2 regions of the Psychrobacillus psychrodurans genome follow, and region 2 is predicted to be linked to the other one. Evidence: riboswitches for the same ligand, from Rfam matches in the RefSeq annotation. Region 2 holds a riboswitch; the other holds the start of a gene.

Region 1 (6,515 bases), 1.2 Mb from region 2:
GTTGCACTGTCTAGCAATTTTATACTTTTTGCCATTCTGCTCACCTCCAAGTTGCGCTACTTCCTATTTTAATACAAGTAGAAATTTTTAAAAACCTACATAGTGTAATTTCGCTCAGTTTCTTTTTTTTAATTGTTTAAGTAATTGGCTGATCCTTTCCTTTTGGTCCATTGTTTGTTCACTAAGTAGCTCAATTTCATATTTATCTTGTATTACTGAAATATTCACTATGTCCCCTTGATTTAGGCTAGCTTTTAAATCAGAACAATGAATTTGAAGGCTCTCGGTTTCATTTGGGTATTTCAAAAAGACTGCAAAGTCCCCTTCGAAACGGTCTAACGTGTATTTATTCAAATTCACTCACAACCTCTCCTTTGCTATTTAATAATGTAGCTGCATCGCCATCATTTCTCCACATTTGTCCCTTCGTCCATTTCAAATAGCCCGAACTTTCTTTTGCTTCCGGACCACTTGTGACGTAAATCGTCTCCCCAGCCAGTAAGCTTATGTTTGGAAACTTGAATGTTTGATTGCCCGCTACGGAAACTAATTGCCAATCCTTTAAACTAACAGTAGTACCACCAGAATTGGTAATGCCTACTATTTCACCTCGGAGGTCTTTACTTGAAATATTAATCCCTTCAGTTACGGTATCAGCAATTTCAGTTGGTTCTACGTTTCCATCTGTCAATACGTTATAATCTACTCCATCTGTTTCCACAACTATATTGCCAACTACTGCAGTGCCATATATTTGTGAACTAATCCGCTCCAACCTTGACTTGACCTCTGCATCTGGATGCCCATAGGAATTATCTTTCCCATAGCTAAGAATCGTAACTTCTGGTTTTACTGCCTGTATAAAATCTTCCGAGCTACTCGTGTCTGAACCATGATGTCCTGCTTTCAATACAGTTGACTTTACGTTCGACTGTTCTAATATTTCTTTCTCTATACGAATATCTGCGTCCCCCATCAATAAATAGGAAACTTCCCCATAAGTTACTTTTAAGACAATAGATGCTTCATTATTATCATCTGATTCTTCTCCAACATTTAACACAGTAATATCTAAATCATCATCTAGGGGAATCGCATCTCCAATATTTGGCACAATGAACGGTATGTTTTTATCTAAAATAAGCTGAAGCATTTCCTCATACGTTTGAGAGGTATGTACTTTACCTGAATCCACAAAGTTTTTTATAGAGATAGAGTTCAAAACGGAAATAAGTCCGCCGATGTGATCAGCATCTGGATGTGTCGCTACTACATAATCGAGTTTCTCGACATCATGCGATTTTAAATAAGCTACTACTTCTTTTCCAGCGTCTTTTGTACTTCCATCTACTAGTAAATTTTTACCATTCGGAGATTGTACGAATATAGAGTCACCTTGTCCTACATCTAGAAAATGGACTTTCATTTTATTACTAGCCCCTACAGGTGTCTGAGAAGTTTCTATTGTCGTGTTCGCTTGCTGATTTATAGTACAACCACAAAGTAAAAATACTATACAAATACAAATTATCATTACTATCTTTCTCATAAAAAACCTTCCTTTTCGTTGCTGTGTTCCATTCTATCATAGGATTACAATATTCATATATTACAATTTCCCTTGACAGTTGATAACAATTCGCATAGAATAACTCTTTGTGAAAACTAACGTGGTTCGAGAACCTCCCACGGAAAAAAACTAAGGAGAAATGAATAAAATGAAAACAAAGACTATAGCAGTAACTGGTGTTATTGCCGCTCTTTATGTGGCGGTATCTCTACTAGTGGCTCCTTTTGCATTTGGTGCAGTACAGTTTCGTATTGCGGAGATGTTTAATCACTTAATCGTATTTAATAAAAAATACTTTTTTGGAATTGTATTAGGAGTATTCATCACAAACATGTTCTCTCCAATGGCTGCTTACGACTTAACATTTGGAGTAGCGCATTCTATCATTACGCTATCATTAACGATTTTAGCGACTAAGTATGTAAAAGGAAACATAGCACGCATGGTTATTAATACAGTTCTCTTTACATTTACCATGTGTATTATCGCATTTGAACTAATGCTCGCGCTAGATTTTCCATTCTTCTATACATGGTTGACCGTTGCAGCTGGTGAATTCACCGTATTAGCTGTCGGTATTCCGATTATTATTGCTTTAGATAAACGACTAAATTTTAAGACGCTAATCTAAATAATTTCACCCGATTCTAAAAAACTAGAACCGGGTGTTTTTTTATTTTTCTATTAATCCTTTCTCAACTAAAAAGTCATGAGCTACATCCTCCGGCTTATCACCATCAATATCCACTCTTGCGTTCATTTTCAGCATATCTTCTTCCGATATTTTACCTGCTAACTCGTTTAGCACATCTTCTAGCTCGGGAAACTTTTCTAGAGCATCCATACGCACGACTGGAGCTGCATCATACTTAGGGAAAAACCCTAAATCATCCTTTGTCGTTTGCAAATCAAATCGTTCAATACGTCCATCAGTCGTAAACGCTGGTATAACATCGACATCGCCATTTTTCAACGCTTCATACATTACATTTGGATCTAGGCTTTGTGTTTCTGAAAAAACAAATGGATACGTGTTTATTAGATCGTCAAAGCCATCTCCCTTTCTTTCATAAAATGCATGTGGTGCCCCAAATACCATCCCCCCGGTTTTAGAAGCTTCCACTAAATCAGAGTAAGTTTCTGCACTGTACTCATTATCTTTCGTATAAGCTAATGTATAGGTATTTTCAAATCCAAGTGGACTTAACCACGTAGCATCAAACTGTTCCTCATAACCTTTTCTAACTTTTTCCAACACACTATCTGAGCTTTCTCCTACCTCAGATTCCTCCTTCAACACATCCTTTAAACCTGTGCCAGTATACTCCACGTATAGATCAATATCGCCTTTTTCCAAAGCAGGAGTCATAATTGCTACTTCTCCCAGACCCTCTTTATATTCCACATTAATATCTGTATTCTGTTCAATATATTGCCCTAAAATCTGTGGTAGTATAAATTGCTCCGTCCACGGTTTCCCACTAATTACTAATGTTTCCTCAGAATCCGAGCAAGCGCTTAAAAGTAAAACTCCTGCAAGTCCCATTATCCCCATTAACTTTTTCATCCCATCATCCTCCAGTATTCATTCCTTTTGGTGTAGCCTTTTTCTCAATCCATTTCAATATCAGATCAAACAAAATTGCTAATAATGCAACGGGTAATGCTCCAGCTAAAACAAGCGAATTATTGTAAGATTGCAATCCACGGTAAATTACATCCCCTAACCCTCCTGCTCCAACAAATGTTGCTAGTGTAGCAATTCCTACAGTAAGAACTGTGGCAGTTCGAATACCTGCCATTATAAATGGCAAAGCAAGTGGAAATTCAATCTGCCACAGAAGCTGACTCTTCGTCATGCCCATTCCTCTTCCAGCCTCAATCATAGATTCATCAATATTTGAAATACCAGTATATGTATTACGTAAAATAGGTAAGAGGGCGTAAATGATTAAGGCAATCAAAGCTGTTTTAGCGCCAATCCCTATTAACGGAACTAGGAAACCGAATAGCGCTAAGCTTGGTATTGTCTGAAAGATTGCGGTGATTCCTATAACTGGCTCAGCTATTCTACGATACCTTGCAACTAATATACCTAAAGGTAATGCAATTGCAATCCCAACAGCTAAAGCAACAAAGGATAAGTAAATATGCTGCATAAACGCTTCTTGTATTAAATCTGAACGACTTTGAATTGTATCTATAAAGTTACTCACTCATACCACCTCTTCCTTAGCAAGCATTGCTCGAAGAAGTATAGATTGATTTACAAAGCCTAGCACCTCGTTGCTATGCTTTACTAGCAGTCCCTTTGCACCTTCATTTTCTAATAAAGCGATAGCCTCTTCCACTAACATAGAAGCATCGACCTCTAAATAGAATGATTCCCATTCGTTATCAAAAAAAGACGCAAAGTCCTGTAGTTCCCTTTTTCCAATAGACTTTTTCCGATTAATTCTTTCTATTCCAATAAAGTTTTTCACGAAGTCATTAATAGGATTTTCTATTATCTGTGTAGGTGTAGCAACTTGCTCGACCATGCCATCTTTCATGACGACAATCATATCTGCTATTTTTAATGCCTCATCAATGTCATGCGTAACAAAGATGATTGTTTTGTTAATTTTTTCTTGCAAGTGCTTTATCTCATTTTGTAATTGTTCGCGACTTATCGGATCTAATGCACTAAATGGTTCATCCATTAATATTATATCCGGGTTCGCAGCTAGGGCTCTCACTACACCTATTCGTTGTTGCTGACCCCCACTTAATTCAAGTGGGTATTTACGCAAAAACTGGTCTGGTTCAAGTCCTACCATATTCATTAATTCATGAATACGTGTTGTCGTTTTTTCCTTTGGCCACCCTTTTAAATTTGGGACAAGCGCAGCATTTTTTTCTATGGTCATATGTGGAAACAAACCAATTCGTTGAATAACATATCCAATTGTTTTCCTCAGTTCAACAGGATCTACATTAGAGATAGCTTTTTCCTCCACATAAATTTCACCAGAGGTAGGAGTTTCTATTCGATTGATAAGTTTTAGAAGCGTAGTTTTACCGCATCCACTTGGTCCAATGATGACCACTAATTGCTTTTTCGGAATTGTTAAAGTGACACCCTGCAAAGCTTTTGTTCCATCTGGAAACACTTTCGTAATATTTTCAAAACGAATCAACTCACTTCCCTCCTTTCTTCTACTATATTTACTTCCAACCATGTTTACCCTAAAAACATGAAGATAAAGCCATAGAATACTCTATTTTGTGAAAAAATTTTGGGTTTGTGAAAATCGTCGGTTATGCTCTGCTCTTATTGTCCTTAAAAGTTAGTCGTTACTTGCTCTCACTAACTGTTTACCTGCGCTTGTGGGGCCTTTATTTGCTCTCTTTGCTATGTTACTTGCTCACGAACCGGATTTACTTGCTCCCATAGGTTATTTACTTGCTAAAAGGATATTTCTTCCAAAAACGCTAGTTTAATTCATAGAAAAACCGCCTCCTTAAGGAAGCGGCTCACTCTGTTATTATTCTTTTATAAACTCAATTGTGCTGCGTACTGTATCAATTGGACGAACTAACCCTTCAATTTGTTCACGTTTTGGTTCTAGGAACGGAGGCAATGATAATTTTTCTCCAAGTGTTTCATATGGTTCGTCTCCCATAAATCCTGGTCCATCAGTTGCAAATTCAAATAGTATTCCGTTCGCTACTCTTGAATATAATGATTGGAAAAAGAAACGATCGACGAATCCGGAAGTTTGGAAGCCGAAGCTTTCCATACGATTTGTCCATTCATCTAGCACAGCTCTATCTTCTACTCGGAATGCTGCATGGTGAACTGTTCCAAACCCTTGACGTCCTGGTGGAAGAATGATATTTTTCTCCACTATCACTTGTGCACCATTACCACCCTCGCCTACTTCAAATAAGTGGAATGCTTCCTCTTGTCCTATTTCCTTGAACAATAAAACCTTTTCAAGCACTTCTTTCATATAGTCAAATTCAGCAATTCGAATGGTAATTGGACCTAGACCAGTAATAGCATACTCTAGTGGAATCGGACCTTTTTGCCACGGTGTTCCAGCTGCAACACCTTTATTGTTTTCGTCTGATACTAGCTGATATTGTTGGTCATCAAAATCTACAAATGACAGTACCTTTGTTCCAAACTGCTCTTGGATACCGGTATGCTTCACATCTAATCGATCAAAACGTTTTACCCAGTATTCTAATGCTGCGTCAGTTGGTACACGGAAACCAGTACGATATATTTCGTTAGTCCCATGCGTCCCCTTTTGAATATTCGGGAAGTCGAAGAATGTCATATCCGTACCAGCTCCACCGACATCATCTGCAAAAAACAAATGATAAGTTTGAATATCATCTTGGTTTACTGTCTTTTTAACAAGTCGCATTCCCAATACATTAGTGAAGAATTTGTAATTTTCTTCGGCACTACTTGTAATTGCAGTAACATGGTGCAGACCTTTTAAGTGATTCATATATATTCCTCCAATATTTTATCTCTAATTTAAGTATCTTTAATTCAAAGTAATTTTACCATGAACAAAAAAACATGTCAACAATGCTATCGTTCCACTTAATAATTAAATAAAACCTCCCATTTTATTATTTTTTTCAACAATAAAAAACTGCCTCATTGCTGAGACAGTTTCGAGTTTTCATCAAACTTCTATATGAGTTCCAATATCAACAGATGCTGTAAAGAATATCTCAAACCATTCATAGGAGTACCAATTCTAAAACCTATCATTATTTGATAAAGTTTAGTAGAATCGAATATTGTCGTATTCTTATAGGAGGTATAACTTTGGAAAATTTCTATGTATATATTTTTATTATACTCGTGGCATCCATTTTACAAACAAGTACTGGATTTGGATTTTCGATTTTAGCCACACCGTTTTTATTGATGATATTT
Region 2 (6,515 bases):
ATAAAACAGTAGACAAGACTAAAATTTTTTTTACTTTATGACTTTTCATATGCATATGTACTTCCTTAGCTTATTTCTCTTTAAAAGTAGATTATTCGACAATTATCTTGTAAATAATGTAATTATACTATAATACATCATCAATAACCTTGTTTATGAGCATATTCCTTTTTTTGAAATAATACACTTTGAGTGTATACTACATTTGTATTGTTTTTTATGTACCATCTCAAGGAGGAATTATGATGTACAACATTGGAGATATTTTAGAAACTAGAGACTTCATTATGAGTAAGACAGATCACCGCCCTGTGATTGGAATGACTTTAGGGTCAGGCTTAGGTACGCTTGCTGATGAAATTAAGAACCCCATAAAAATTCCATATAGCGACATTCCACATTTTGCAAAATCTGAAGCAATTGGTCATGCAAACGAACTAGTCATTGGAGAATTAAATGGAAAAATAGTTGCTGCCATGAAAGGTCGCTTTCATTATTATGAAGGCTTTACTTTGGACGAAGTAACCTTCCCAGTACGTGTAATGAAAGCACTTGGTATAGAAAAAGTTATTATTACAAATGCCTGTGGTGCCGTGAATACAAGTTTTAATCCAGGAGACTTAATGTTAATAACAGACCACATTAATTTAGTAGGAAGCAATCCATTAATTGGTCCAAATAATGACGAATTAGGTACACGCTTCCCTGATTTATCTGAAGTATATAACAAAGAGCTACGCAGTATTGCAACTAAAGTAGCGAATGAACAAAACATGGAATTGCAAGAGGGTGTTTATGCTTGGTGGAGTGGTCCTACATACGAAACCCCGGCAGAAATCCGTATGTTCCGCATATTAGGAGCTGACGCTGCAGGTATGTCCACGGTTCCGGAAGCGATTGTAGCTACTCACGGTGGTATGAAAGTACTTGGTATTTCATGTATAACGAATATGGCGAGTGGAATATTAGATCAGCCTCTAAATCACGAGGAAGTAATTGATGTTGCAGGTAAAGTAAGAGTTAAATTTGTTGAATTAGTAAAAGGTATTTTGAAAGAAATTTAAAATTAATTGTTTAACTAAATTGCAAACAAAAAGAGTGATCCAAGGGATCACTCTTTTTTGTGCTGTCATAGCTGCTCGGAGGAGAAGAAAGGAAGTTTCAAATCCTACAGCACCTGTTACCCGAGATTTTATAGATTTTTTATCGCTAAATAATGAGCGTTAGGATGTAAGAGAGTTGATCGTTAACCTTTTAGCTTTAAGGGTTGAGCTTTAAGCTTTATAGCTTTCGTAAATACTATAGTTGGGAGCAGGGATTTACCCAGACCCTGCAAACGGGGAAACTTTCTTCTTTTTCGCTATAACAGCAAAAAGTTCTTAAGATATTTATTGTTTAATAGTGATTAACGTGCGTGCATTAATTTCACTTAGAGCTACATCCACGTCATCTTCAAAAGACTCAATATCTAAAGCCATCTTTGTTGCGATTTCTTTTACATGAATTGGGTCAATTAATTTAGTTTCCTCGGATTCCCAAAACAACTTTTTGTACCCTTCAACCGCAGTTAAGTCTGTTTTACCATCTTTTGAAATCATGTTATTTAACTGAGTGTCTAATCTATCTTGGGCAATTTCGTTATTAACTTCTACCTTTTCTTGAGACTGAGCATAATCGGTATTCATTTTACGAAGGAGTGTTTTTTCGATTTCAATAAAGTTTTTACGCTCAATTGCATCCGCCACCGTCATTTTGACTCCAGATACTTCAACAACAGTTCTTGCATTAGATTCTACAATCGATTTTTTGATTTGCTTTCTACGATCCATTAAATCTTTTATAGATTGTATACTTTCTTTGGCTTCCTTTTCAAACGCCTCAACAGTCTTAAAACCACGAATATTCTCTTTTGGTTTTTTAGATGCTGCGAAAGTTGTCTCGTTAATCTTCTTTAATATGCGTGCATCCAATGTCTTTAACTCGCGTAAAGCTTTTGTAATAGAAATTTCCATCGGCATTTCACTCCTCAATTGTATCTTTATGGTAATTATTAGTTTATAGGAGATTACTAGGTTATTCAAGTAACCACATCATTTCATGCATTATGCTGCGTCCGTTTTCAAAGACGTCTAGACAAGCATTTAGAAACTTAGTTTAATGAAAAAGACAATTGGTGTTTTAGCACCAGTGGTCAAATAGAATAGACGGTTCTTCTCAGGGGAGTTTGGTTGACTATTTAACAATCAATTTCTATAACAGCATATTAAATAATGAAATCTAAACAACGTTGTTTTCCGCTCCAGGTGGACGCTTTCCGCGGGCACGGCTTCAATCTCCTCGTCACTACGAAAACATATGCTCCTGCGATTACTCGTCGCAAAGACACTGTTCAAACAAAGTTCGACCAATGTCTTTCCTGTGGGGCTCTCAGCTCGCGCTGTTCCCGCTGGAGTCGCCACCTTCCGCTTCAATTAACGAGTTCTACTTTTCTGATATCACGTAAACATTTTATAATTGAAAAAGAAAATATAAAATTTATACCTAGGAGTAAATATGTTGAGATGACCTAAGAAATAGCCTTCCAAACCTACTCGGAAGGCTATTTATACTATGAAACTTTTCATAAAATCATTCAGACAGAAGACGCTTCTCCTTTACTATTACTACTTGATTCAAAATAAGTGCCCCAATCATCTGAATAACCGTTTTCACGATAATTTGCCCTACAATAGCAGCTGGAACTGCTTCCCATGGAAGAAAATTTGCTCCAAGAGGACTTAAGCCAATTACAACAAAAATTACAGAATCTAGGAATCCGCCAACTATCCCACTATAGAATACTCGCCATGCCATTGGTAATTTTAGTCTTGTGTAAATCTCTGTATCTGCTGTTTCAGCTACAACAAATGAAATTGCCGAAGCAAGTACAATTAATAAAGTATCCCCCAATATAAATGAGGCTAGTGCAGAAAATGCTAAAGCCACAAAAATAAATAAGTAGGTTTTTGCTCTCCCATATTTATTTTGTACAAGGTCTCGGAAAATAAAAGTAGCTCCCACGAAAAGTGTTCCCATAGGGACGATAAACATGGCAAACTCTAATGGTGCAAAAGCTGCTGTCACGACATTAGCAGTCACTATTGATATTAAATAAAATAAGATTCTCATGCTATTACTCCTTTAGTAGATTTTGAACTCAAGTACTCGTTCAGTCCTTTATTTCTCAGCTTACACGCCGGGCACTTCCCACAGCCATCTGCTATTACTCCGTTATAACAGGTCAACGTTTTCTTTTGGACAAACTCTAGTGCTCCAAGTTGATCTGCCAGCTCCCATGTTTGTGCCTTGTTCAACCACATGAGTGGTGTTTCAATCACAAAAGTAGAATCCATTGTAAGATTTAGCGTTACGTTTAATGACTTCACGAAAATATCACGACAATCTGGATAGCCACTAAAATCAGTCTCACACACGCCAGTTACGATATGCTTTGCTCCGACCTGGATAGCTAAAACACCGGCAAAAGATAAAAAGAGCAAATTCCGACCAGGTACAAAAGTCGACGGCAATTCACCTTTTCCTCCGTCCTCTACTTTTATGTCATCTCGCGTCAATGCATTCGGTGCAAGCTGGTTTAAAAGTGACATATCCAGTATGTGATGCTTTACACCGAGTTCCTTCGCTATCTCTTTTGCACATTCAATTTCAAGACTATGTCTTTGCCCATAATCAAACGTCACTACCTCGATTTCTTTAAAACGTTCCTTCGCCCAAAACAGACAGGTCGTGCTATCCTGACCACCACTAAACACTATAATTGCCTTTTCCTGCTTCATCCGCAAACTCCCTTATACTGAAAAACAGCACCCAAGAAAGAATGCTGTTATCTTCTTAGTTTTTTTAAATTGTCTAGCTTCAGCGCCTAGCCCCTCGAGTCGCTTCAGGCTTTCAGTAAAGGCATAAAGAAGCCTTTACGTGTAACCCTTCCAGCGCTTTTCGGGACTTACATAGGCACTTCCGCTTTTCTAAAGAGGGTAGCTAAAACCTCTTCCTTCAAAAGGACTATTCAATTATCGATTATCAATTTTCTCTGGATAAAGATCGTGGTTCATCAATCGAAAATCCGCCATTTCTACATACTTCGTCCCCGGTCTTCCATAGTTACACCACGGATCAATCGAAATACCTCCGCGTGGTGTGAATTTACCCCAAACTTCGATATACCTTGGATCTAACAATTCAATTAAATCGTTCATGATAATGTTCACACAGTCCTCATGGAAATCTCCGTGATTTCTAAAGCTGAACAAATACAATTTTAACGATTTACTTTCTACAATTTTTTTATCCGGAATATACGAGATATACATCGTTGCAAAATCGGGCTGATTTGTAATTGGGCATAAACTTGTGAATTCAGGACAATTAAACTTCACAAAATAATCCCGAGTAGAATGCATATTATCTACCGACTCCAATACCTCAGGTGCATAATCAAATGAATATTTTGTGCCTTGATTACCTAACAATGTTAAATCCTTCAAACCTTCATCATGACTTCTTCCAGACATAATAAAAAAACCTCCTATTAAAAATGTTTCCCAACACTTTCAAAAGAGGTTTCATAAACCAATCTATACAAACAAAAGGATAAAAACAAAAAAAGCCACGTCCAAAATATATGGACATGGCGAATAGTCATGTATCCATAGTTTTTTATAGAGGGTATTAGCTATGAACCTCTCCCGGTCAAGTACGGGTACTCAATCATATTATAGAATATTGACCAAAACGTCAAATAGGTATTTTAGTCATTAGATATTCAAATCTTATTTTAAGAGATTCAAATTTTTTTATAATATCATGCATAAACTCAAACTATATTGACTATATTGTTAATAGAATAAGAGATTAAAGGAGGAACAATAATGAAACATCAACTTTACTTACCTGAACAATTACCAGAAACAACAGAAGAGTTATTAAAGTTAATATTACAAACTATCTTAGCCTAGGAGAGATTTAGATTATCAAAGAGACTCAGAAACATAGAAAAGTAGATACCTCTACTTATGTGGAGATATCTACTTTTTGTATTTAATTTCAGCTTGTCTATAAAGTGTCCCATTACTATCCTTGAGTAAGGCTAAATACTCTTACCACTTAATTATTTTCTACTGGCAATCTCTACTACAATTCTGTGTTCCTTCAGTTTAAAAATCCTTCATTTATTAAATTTCCACAATCGGGAGGAATGGTATTTCATCTTCCTTCCATACATTATCCTTAAGTCTTGAGTACAGAGTAGCTATTATTGTATGCAGCTATTGTTTTGTAACCTAAACTATAATTACATGCCCCCCCAATCTCCTTTTGCTAAATTGTATTAGAATCTGTATGGTTTTACTTAATAAATAAAACACGAAATAATCAGTTAATTAAAATCATTTGATGTTTCTTGCTGTTCATTACTCTAAAATCAGATATGATAAAGATATAAAATAAATTTAGGGTGATAATTTAATGAAAAAGTTAGTCCATGTTGTTGGGGCAATTATTGAAAATAATCAGCATGAAATATTTTGTGCGTTAAGAAGTCCGTCAATGTCACTTCCAAATCTTTGGGAATTTCCTGGTGGAAAAATTGAGTCCGGAGAAACTCCAGAGCAGGCTTTACAGCGAGAAATTACAGAGGAATTTAATTGTGCAATTGAGATTGGTCATAAGGTTGAAGATACTACTTATGAATACGAAAAATTTATCGTTAGACTAGAAACTTATAAAGCAAAACTATTAGAAGGTATCCCTATTGCAGCAGAGCATGCCGACACTAGGTGGGTTACTCGGGAAAACTTACATAAGCTTAATTTTGCAGCTGCTGATATTCCTGCAGTTGAAAAAATAGTAAGTGAAAAAATGTAATTCGGAAAATATGAATGAAATGACGTGATTAATATGGAACAATTGATTCGCAAAATGAAGAATTCATTATATAAAGGATTTATCGATCAAAGTAATCCAGTAACAGGACAGTTTAAGCCTAAGCTACTATCAAATAAAGCTCATGAAAATGTTCTATCTACACTTCTTCAAGAAATGAAAACATGCGAAACCTTCACTTTTTCCGTAGCTTTTATTACCGAGGGTGGTTTAGCTACATTAAAAACTATGCTATTCGATCTTCAGCTAAAAGGTATAAAAGGCCGTATTCTAACGTCTACTTTTCTAAATTTCAATCAACCCAAAATGTTTAAAGAACTATTAAAACTTGAAAATGTAGAAGTCCGTCTAACTGGCGTCAAAGGCTTCCACTCTAAGGGATATATATTTGAACACAAAGACTATTATTCTTTAATAGTAGGAAGCTCAAATTTAACGGATAGCGCTTTAAAAGCTAATTATGAATGGAATGTCTATTTAACTTCTTTAGAAGATGGAGAAATCATTCATCATTTTAAAAATCAATTTGAAGAGGCTTGGAGCGAGGCTATCCCTTTAACTATAGATTGGATTAA

The links. A riboswitch is a leader RNA that binds a small molecule or an ion and turns the genes downstream of it on or off. The one in region 2 is predicted to bind preQ1.
Region 1: linked by a shared signal. The riboswitch ahead of ACQCPR_RS15650 (QueT transporter family protein) and the one ahead of queF (preQ(1) synthase) in region 2 are both predicted to bind preQ1.

The regions. Positions count from the first base shown of each region.
Region 1 is NZ_CP189791.1:3,159,956-3,166,470, forward strand. Features, by position in the region: gene ACQCPR_RS15640 (DUF3006 domain-containing protein) at 115-360, opposite strand; gene ACQCPR_RS15645 (MBL fold metallo-hydrolase) at 347-1,549, opposite strand; PreQ1 riboswitch class I at 1,665-1,709, shown strand; gene ACQCPR_RS15650 (QueT transporter family protein) at 1,719-2,201, shown strand; gene ACQCPR_RS15655 (glycine betaine ABC transporter substrate-binding protein) at 2,244-3,137, opposite strand; gene ACQCPR_RS15660 (ABC transporter permease) at 3,142-3,786, opposite strand; gene ACQCPR_RS15665 (ABC transporter ATP-binding protein) at 3,787-4,749, opposite strand; gene ACQCPR_RS15670 (ring-cleaving dioxygenase) at 5,098-6,075, opposite strand; gene ACQCPR_RS15675 (sulfite exporter TauE/SafE family protein) at 6,405-6,515, shown strand, end outside.
Region 2 is NZ_CP189791.1:354,209-360,723, reverse strand. Features, by position in the region: gene ACQCPR_RS01845 (GHKL domain-containing protein) at 1-49, opposite strand, end outside; gene ACQCPR_RS01840 (purine-nucleoside phosphorylase) at 246-1,064, shown strand; gene ACQCPR_RS01835 (hypothetical protein) at 1,389-2,012, opposite strand; gene ACQCPR_RS01830 (VUT family protein) at 2,629-3,168, opposite strand; gene queC (7-cyano-7-deazaguanine synthase QueC) at 3,165-3,836, opposite strand; gene queF (preQ(1) synthase) at 4,071-4,571, opposite strand; PreQ1 riboswitch class I at 4,703-4,749, opposite strand; gene ACQCPR_RS01815 ((deoxy)nucleoside triphosphate pyrophosphohydrolase) at 5,524-5,922, shown strand; gene ACQCPR_RS01810 (DUF3427 domain-containing protein) at 5,956-6,515, shown strand, end outside.